Regions from separate parts of the Methylibium sp. T29 genome, predicted to be linked through region 1. Evidence: predicted binding sites of a transcription regulator. Region 1 holds the regulator's gene; the other holds the start of a gene.
What was found. The regulator FliA, encoded in region 1, starts transcription of late flagellar genes. The targets are predictions, from matches to a motif close to CTAAAGTTTNNNNNNNNNNNGCCGNTA.

Region 1 (3,686 bases):
GAGCCGCCTCGGTGTAGGCCGCAGCGGCCCAGGGCAGGGTCAGCAGCGCAAGCAGGAACAGCAGTGCGGGGGACTTCTTCATGCGGCGCATTCTGTGCGCGTTCGCGCCGCCGGCCGCAATGCACCTGCCGAATGTCCGGGCTTGGCGCTCGCCCATGAAAACGGCGCCCCGGGGCGCCGTCCTGCATGGATCGGGTCAGGCTCAGAACTGGAAGGCCAGCCGCACGCCGCCCCAGTGGCGACCGTTGACGGTGACCGGTGCCGCGGCTTCCTTCATCAGCACGAAGTTGCCGCCGCCCATGTCGCGCCGGTAGGTCTGCAGCAGGAAGGGCCGGGTGTTGCGCGCCGACGCGAGGCCGGTGCGGTCGTTGAAGATGCGGCGGTAGCGGCTGTTCGCGGTGTTCCACACCGGATCGTTGCTGCGCTGCGGGTTGCAGTACTGGCGGTTGTGCGTGGCGACGTAGCCGTTGCGGTCGACCGCGATGCAGTAGACGACCTTCTGGTTCAGCGTCAGCAGGCGCTCCTGCACCTGCGGGAACAGCCGGTCGGCCAGCGCGACGAAGCGCGTGGTGTGCTGGGCCGGGTTGGTGCCGGGCACGGCCTGGTAGTTCTCGTCGAACAGGTCGGCGACGGCGATGGTGTTGGTGCGCAGCGCGTCCTCCAGCAGCTTGCTGATCTGCGAGGCCGCCTCCTGGACACCGCGGATGTAGGGCGTGTCGTCGGTGTCGATGCCGCAGTCGGCCACCACTTCGATCATGTTCTCGCTGACCTTCAGGAAGGCTTCGCTGCGCGCCGTGGCGCTGCCCAGCGTCTGGCTGGAGCGCTGCATCTCGCGGTCGATCGCGGCCATCTGCTCGTTCAGGCCGTCGCAGATCGTGCGGCTCTGCACCGCCGCGGCGCTGATGCTGCCGACCCCGCCCTGCACCTCGGCCAGCGCCCGGTGGAAGGCGCCTTGCGGCGCCTCGCCCTCGCGCAACTGGATCTCGCGCGCCAGCGCGCCGACGCGCTGGTCGAGCTCGGCCACGGTGCTCATGATCTGCTTCGACGAGGCCTCGACCTTGGCCGACAGGTCCTTCACCGCGTCGGCCACGACACCGAAGCCGCGTCCGGCCTCGCCGGCCCGGCCGGCCTCGACCGAGGCGTTGAACGCCACCAGGCGCGTCTGCAGCGCGATCTGCGTGATCTGTCCGGCCGCGGCCGCCACCTGGCGCAGCGTGTCGACGATACCGCCCACCTCGGTGCCCACCTGCTCCACCGCGGCGCGTGCGCGCTCCACGGCCTTCAGGCTCTCGGTGGTGGTGGTACCGATGCCCCTTGCGCGCGCTGCACCTCGCCCAGCTGGCTGCCGAGCGTCTGCAGTGCCTGGACCTGGCGCTGGTTGACCTGGTTGCTGTCCTCGATCAGGCCGCGCACCTCGGCCGCGTCACGGCCGAGACGGGAGGCCGCCTGGGCGATGCTCTGCACCGCCTGGCGCAGGTCGGGAGCTGGCGCCGCGACGGGTGCCGGGTCGGTGGCAGCGGCCGCGCTCGGGGTCTTCTTGAACAGGCTCAGCATGGTTGTCTCGTGCTCGCTTCTTTTTGGGGTTCAGTGGTCGCGCAGCTTGGCGCGCAGGCGCGCGATCGACTGGCTGTGCAGCTGGCAGACGCGCGATTCGGTCACGCCCAGCACTGCGGCGATCTCCTTGAGGTTCATGTCCTGCTCGTAGTACATCCCCATCACGAACTGCTCGCGCTCGGGCAGGGTCTTGATGGCCTCGATCAGCGCCAGGCGCATGCGATGGTCCTGCAGCAGGGCCACCGGGTTCTCGTTCTCGTCGGCCACGTGGCGGTCGAGGAAATCGTTGTCGCCATCGTCGCCGGACATGTCCTCCAGATAGACGAGCTGCGTGCCGCGCACCTTGCCCAGCAGCTCCTGGTAGTCGGCGAGCGACAGGCCCATCTGCTTGGCGATCTCGCTCTCCGCCGGCGCGCGGCCGAGCTGCTGCTGCAGCTTGTGCACCGCGACCTCGATCTCGCGCTGCTGCTTGCGGTTGCCGCGGCTCATCCAGTCGCTGCCGCGCAGCTCGTCGAGCATCGCGCCACGGATGCGCTGGGTGGCGAAGGTCTCGAACTGCACGCCCTGCGCACTGTCGAAGCGCGACATCGCGTCGGTGAGGCCGATCAGGCCGACCTGGATCAGGTCGTCGATCTCCACGTTGGCCGGCAGCTTGGCAATCATCTGGTGCGCAAGACGACGCACCAGCGGGCTGTACTGCTTGATCATGGCGTTCGTTTCGAGGCGACCGGTGGCGGTGTACATGTCGGGCTCCAGGCGGTGTTCGGCGGTTCGTTCGGTCTTCGATCGGGGATTCAGCGCGACCGCGGCAGGCGCGAGCCCAGCGACGGCAGCGCGGAGCGTGCGCCGATCTCGCCGGCCAGTGCGCCGAACACGCTGTCGCTCACGGTGTGCGGCAGTGCGCAGGCGAGCTGTTCACGTGCCAGGCGCTTCAGCCGCAGGCTCGGGCCATCGGTGGGCGCCTCGGCCGGGTCGACGGCCACCCAGTCGTGCAGCGTGGCCCCCAGGAAGTCGTCGGCGCAGCGCGCCATGCGTTCGGCCACCTTGGCCGCGCGCGGCGAATCGGGCGGGGCGCTGAACAGCAGGTCGTGCGTCAGCAAGGCGGCGCGCGTCGCCAGCAGCTTGATGGCCGCATAAGCGTGCGTGACGCTGTCGGGCTGCTCGTCGCACAGGACGATGGGGCGCACCGTGGCCGCCTGCAGCTCCTGAACGCGACGCGCGAACAGACGGGCCAGTTCGGCAGCGCTGGCATGCACCAGCAGCACATCGATGTCGGGAGCGGCTTCGGAAATGGCGTCGAGGAAGCCGGAGGTCGAGCCGCTCGCATCCACGAAGCGCAGCGTCAGGCCGCCGGCAGCGAGGTAGCTCACGTGCGGGCTCAGCGTCTCCACGCCCTCTGCGAGGTCGAAGCTCGCCAGCTCGGCTGGTGCGCGGGCGTTCTCGCCGGCGTCGACCACGAGCGTGCGCAGACCCTGCTCGGCGTAGGCGCTGCACAGGCGCTCCAGCAGGGCGCCGCCGAAGGCGATCTTCGGGTTGGACACCACCGGGATGCAGCGCATCGTGCGGCTCACGAACAGGCGGCGCAGGCCCTGGGCCTGGTCGGCCGGTGCGGGGTGGGTCGGCAGATCGTCGAGCTGGTTGTACCAGCTGTCGGTGGCGGGGCGGCAGGCGCGGCGGGGCAGGTCGGTGGACATGGCGGCAGCGGGGTCGTCGGGATCGGGAAGCTCAGGCGCGGCCGGCCGGTACGGGGCGGCGTTCCGTCATCTGCGGCGTGGCGAACACCAGGTTCATCTCGCTCGCGTCGAAGTTGTAGGCCGGGCTGCCGGTGGCGCGCAGCGCGCGGTGCACCAGGGCCTGACCCGACAGGCGATGCCAGTCCTCGGGCACTCGCTGGCCGTTGGCCACCGCGACGATCTTCTGCTTGTGGCGGATCACGGCGTCGAGTGCCGGCGCCAGCTTCACGGCCTCGTCGAGCTTGGACAGCACGATGCCCTTGCAGGCGGCGGCACGGTAGGAGGTCATCACGTCGTCGATGGTCTCGCCCTGCACGGCGGTGTTGACCACCAGCAGCTTGTTGATCGAAGGGTGCGCCAGCATGTCGAGCAGTTCGCGCGTGCGGGTGTCGCGCTGGG
Region 2 (3,686 bases), on a different contig from region 1:
TCAGTTCGTGCGCCTTGCGCTCGATCTGGCCGTCGCGCAGTGCGCCGCGCGCACGCGCCACGGCATCGAGCAATCCGGTGAACAGCATCGCGACCAGCTGGTGGGGCGAGGCGCCGCCGATGCCGGTCTCGACGCCGACCAGGTTGTAGGCCTGGCTGGAGGCGTGGTGGCGCGACGGCGAGTAGGGGCTGCTCTGGGCAAACATGACTGAAGGTCCGGCATTCGAGTGGGGCTGAGTGTTTATCGGCCGCTGCGCGCCCGGTCTTGAGCGCCACACACTCGAAAATCGCCCTGCGTTTCAACCGACCCCGCGAATGCGCGGATCGGGAACGACCTCAGTCTTTCTTGTTGTAGAGGTTGGACAGGCCGGTCAGCTGCTGCGTCATGTAGGTCGACAGGGCGGTCAGCTTGGCCATCTGGGTGTCCAGCGCCGTGTACTGCTGGGTCAGCCGGACCTGCATGCGGTCGGCACGGTCGTTGACCTTCTCCTGGTCGTCCTTGTTACGCTCCAGGCGGGCCTTGATCCCCGCATTGCGGCTGGCGATCACGCCGTCGGTACCGGTCGACATGTCGGCCAGCTTCTGGAAACGCACACCCAGGCCCGTCGACGCGGGGTTCGCCGTGTCATTGGTCGTGAAGAGCTTCGACAGCTCGGCCGGCTTCGCGAGCGCCGCGTCGAGCTTGGCGTTGTCGAGCACGATGGAACCATCGCGCTGCACGTTGAAGCCGATGTCCGACAGGCGGGTCAGCTCGGCCGAGGCCGCGCTGTCCTGGCGCAGCATGGCGCGGAACTGATTGCGCAGCCCCACGGCGGCGCTGTCGCCCTGCAAGGTGCCGCCGATCTTGTTCTCCTCGTCGTACTTGGTCTGCGTGACCAGGTAGGTGTTGAGCGCGTTGTAGGCGTCGGAGAACTTCTTGATCGCGTCGCGCATCGTCCCGGTGTTCGTCGTGACGTTCACGGTGACCGGTGCGGTGGTGACCTTCACGAGATCGAGCGTCACGCCGTCCAGCGTGCCCGTCAGGCGGTTCGTGGGCGACTCGATCGCCAGGCCGTTGATCGATGCGAGGGCGTTGACCGCGGCCTGCGTCTGCGTCATCGGGTTGGCACCGCTGGCCGGGTCGTAGGCCAGGCCTGTCAGCGCCCCGGTGGCGTCGCTGACGGCGACGCGCAGGGTACTGTCCAGTCCGGTCGTGGTGCTGGTCAGCGTGAGGCGGGCACCGTTCGCGTCGCGCACGATCGCCGCCGAGACCCCGGCGTTCGCCGCATTGATCTGCGTCTTCACCTGCTCGAGCGTCGTGCCCTCCGCGAACTCGAGTTCGAGCGTCGTCGATCCGGTCTTCGGGGTGAACGCCGGATCGTTCGCGACGTTGTAGCCGCCGAGTTCGATCGTCATCTTGCCGGCACCGACCACGTCGGTCGGCGCGGTGAACACCGCCGAGGCCAGGCTCTGCGCGCGTGCGATCTGGGAGACGCTGACCGAATAGCTGCCGATGGCGGCGCCCGCGCTGGCGGTGGCGGCGACCGAGGTGGCGTCGCTGGTGCCTGCCGACGCCGCCTGCCACAGGGTGGGCTTGGCGAGCGCCTTCGCAGCGTCGCCGACGGCGGACACCAGGCTCTGCAACTGACCGTAGGCCGAGACCTGGGTCTGCATGAACGTCGCCGCGGTCTGCATCTTCTCCAGCGGCTTGCGCTCCAGCGCCACGAGCTGCGAGACGATGCTGCTGACGTCGAGGCCGCTGCCGAGACCGGGTGAAGAGATGGCCATGCTGAGTCCGGACGGATTGATGAGGGGCTATCGGCGCTCGCGCAGAAAACTGAAGCCGCGGGCCCGGCGCCGTCAGGCACCGGACAGCCGCGGCTCTCCGAAGCAGGTCGCCGGAAGGCGTCTTACTTGAGCAGCGACAGCACCTGCTGAGGCAGCTGGTTGGCCTGCGCCACCATCGCAGTGCCGGCCTGCTGCAGGATCTGGGCGCGGGACAGGTTCGCCGTTTCCATCGCGAAGTCGGCGTCCATGATGCGGCCACGCGCGGCCGACAGGTTCTCGGCCTGGATCTGGATGTTCGACACCGCGTTCTCGAAGCGGCTCTGCAGCGCGCCGAGCGTGCCGCGTGCGCCGTTGATCTGGTCGAGCGCACTGTCGATCTTCTTGATCGACACCCAGGTGGCGGAATCGGTCTCGATGTTCAAGTCGCTCAGGCCGATGTCGTCGGCGACCTCGGCGATCGCGTCGCCTTCGTCCAGACCCGTCGTCGCGGTGGTGAAGCCGGTGAACTCCACCGCCAGCGCGGCGCCAGTAGCATCCAGCTTGGATGCCTTGATGTCGAGCTTGAAGGTCCCGTCGTCGTTCTTCACCAAGTAGGCGGAGACGCCGGTGTCCGTGGTCTTGCGGTTGATCGCCTCGGCGATCTGGCCCAGGCGTTCGGTTTCGGTGCTGGCCTCGGCGATCGGGCCGACCTCGACGATCTGCTCGTTCGCGCCACCGCCGTCGATCGTGATCTGCAGGTCGCCGTCGGCGATCGCGGCCAGGTCCGTGATGGTCGTGCCGTCGAGCGTCAGGTCGGCGCTCGCGCCCTCGGCGTAGGTGATCTTCGAGAGCACCGCCGCGGTGGCGTTGGTCAGGCTGCCGACGGTGATCGCATCACCGGAGTTGGCCCCGACCTGGAAGGTCGCCGCCGTGAAGGAGCCGTCGAGCAGCTTCTTGCCGTTGAAGCTGGTCTGCTTGGCCACACGGTCGATCTCGTCGCGCAGCTGGTTCACTTCGGCCTGCAGCGCCTTGCGGTCGTCGGCGCTGTTGGTGGCGTTGGCCGATTGCACCGCCAGTTCGCGCATCCGCTGCAGCATGTCGCCCAGCTTGCCCAGCGCGCCTTCGGCGGTCTGGGCCAGCGAGATGCCGTCGTTGGCGTTGCGCGCCGCGACGTTCAAGCCGCGCACCTGGGTGTTCATGCGCTCGGCGATCGCCAGGCCGGCGGCATCGTCCTTCGCGCTGTTGACGCGCAGACCCGACGACAGCCGCTGCATCGAGGTGGCCAGCGAGGACTGACTGGTGTTCAGGTTCCGCTGGGCATTCAGCGAGATGACGTTCGTGTTGATGGTCTGGGCCATGGAAATGCTCCTTGAAGAATCGAGGATCTCCGGCCCGAAGCCGGCTTACCTGTTCGGTGTAGCCATTCTTGGTGACCTGCGGGGGTGACGATGGATCGAAAAGAGGCCGACTTCCGGCGCATTTCGGCCCCGGAAAGCAAAAGGCCCCGTCCTGACGGACGGGGCCCGAGGATCCCGGGGCCGGCGGCCCGGAGGCCGCCGCGGGAGGCCGATCAGCGCAGCAGCGACAGCACTTGCTGCGGCAGCTGATTGGCCTGGGCCACCATGGCGGTACCGGCCTGCTGCAGGATCTGCGAGCGCGACAGGTTGGCCGTTTCCGACGCGAAGTCGGCATCCATGATCCGGCCACGCGAGGCCGCGGTGTTCTCCGCCTGGATCTGGATGTTCGACACCGCATTCTCGAAGCGGCTCTGGATCGCGCCCAGGGTACCGCGGGCACTGTTCACCTGGTCCAGTGCGCTGTCGATCTTCTTGATCGACACCCACACATCCGATTCGGTCTCGATGCTCAGCGCGTCGATGCCAATGGCATCCGTCACCGCGGCGGGCACGTCGCCTTCGTCCAGACCCGTGGTCGTGGTAT

Region 2: fliD (flagellar filament capping protein FliD) is a predicted target of FliA. The motif match lies at 1,795-1,821, and genes of this name have one in related genera.

What each region holds. Positions count from the first base shown of each region.
Region 1 is NZ_AZND01000001.1:4,791-8,476, reverse strand. Features, by position in the region: gene x551_RS00035 (DUF6607 family protein) at 1-82, opposite strand, end outside; gene x551_RS00030 (methyl-accepting chemotaxis protein) at 203-1,276, opposite strand; gene x551_RS26680 (hypothetical protein) at 1,282-1,554, opposite strand; gene x551_RS00025 (RNA polymerase sigma factor FliA) at 1,585-2,298, opposite strand; gene x551_RS00020 (antiactivator of flagellar biosynthesis) at 2,349-3,248, opposite strand; gene x551_RS26675 (hypothetical protein) at 3,280-3,686, opposite strand, start outside.
Region 2 is NZ_AZND01000005.1:2,748-6,433, reverse strand. Features, by position in the region: gene fliS (flagellar export chaperone FliS) at 1-205, opposite strand, end outside; gene fliD (flagellar filament capping protein FliD) at 336-1,766, opposite strand; gene x551_RS01655 (flagellin) at 1,889-3,103, opposite strand; gene x551_RS01650 (flagellin) at 3,316-3,686, opposite strand, start outside.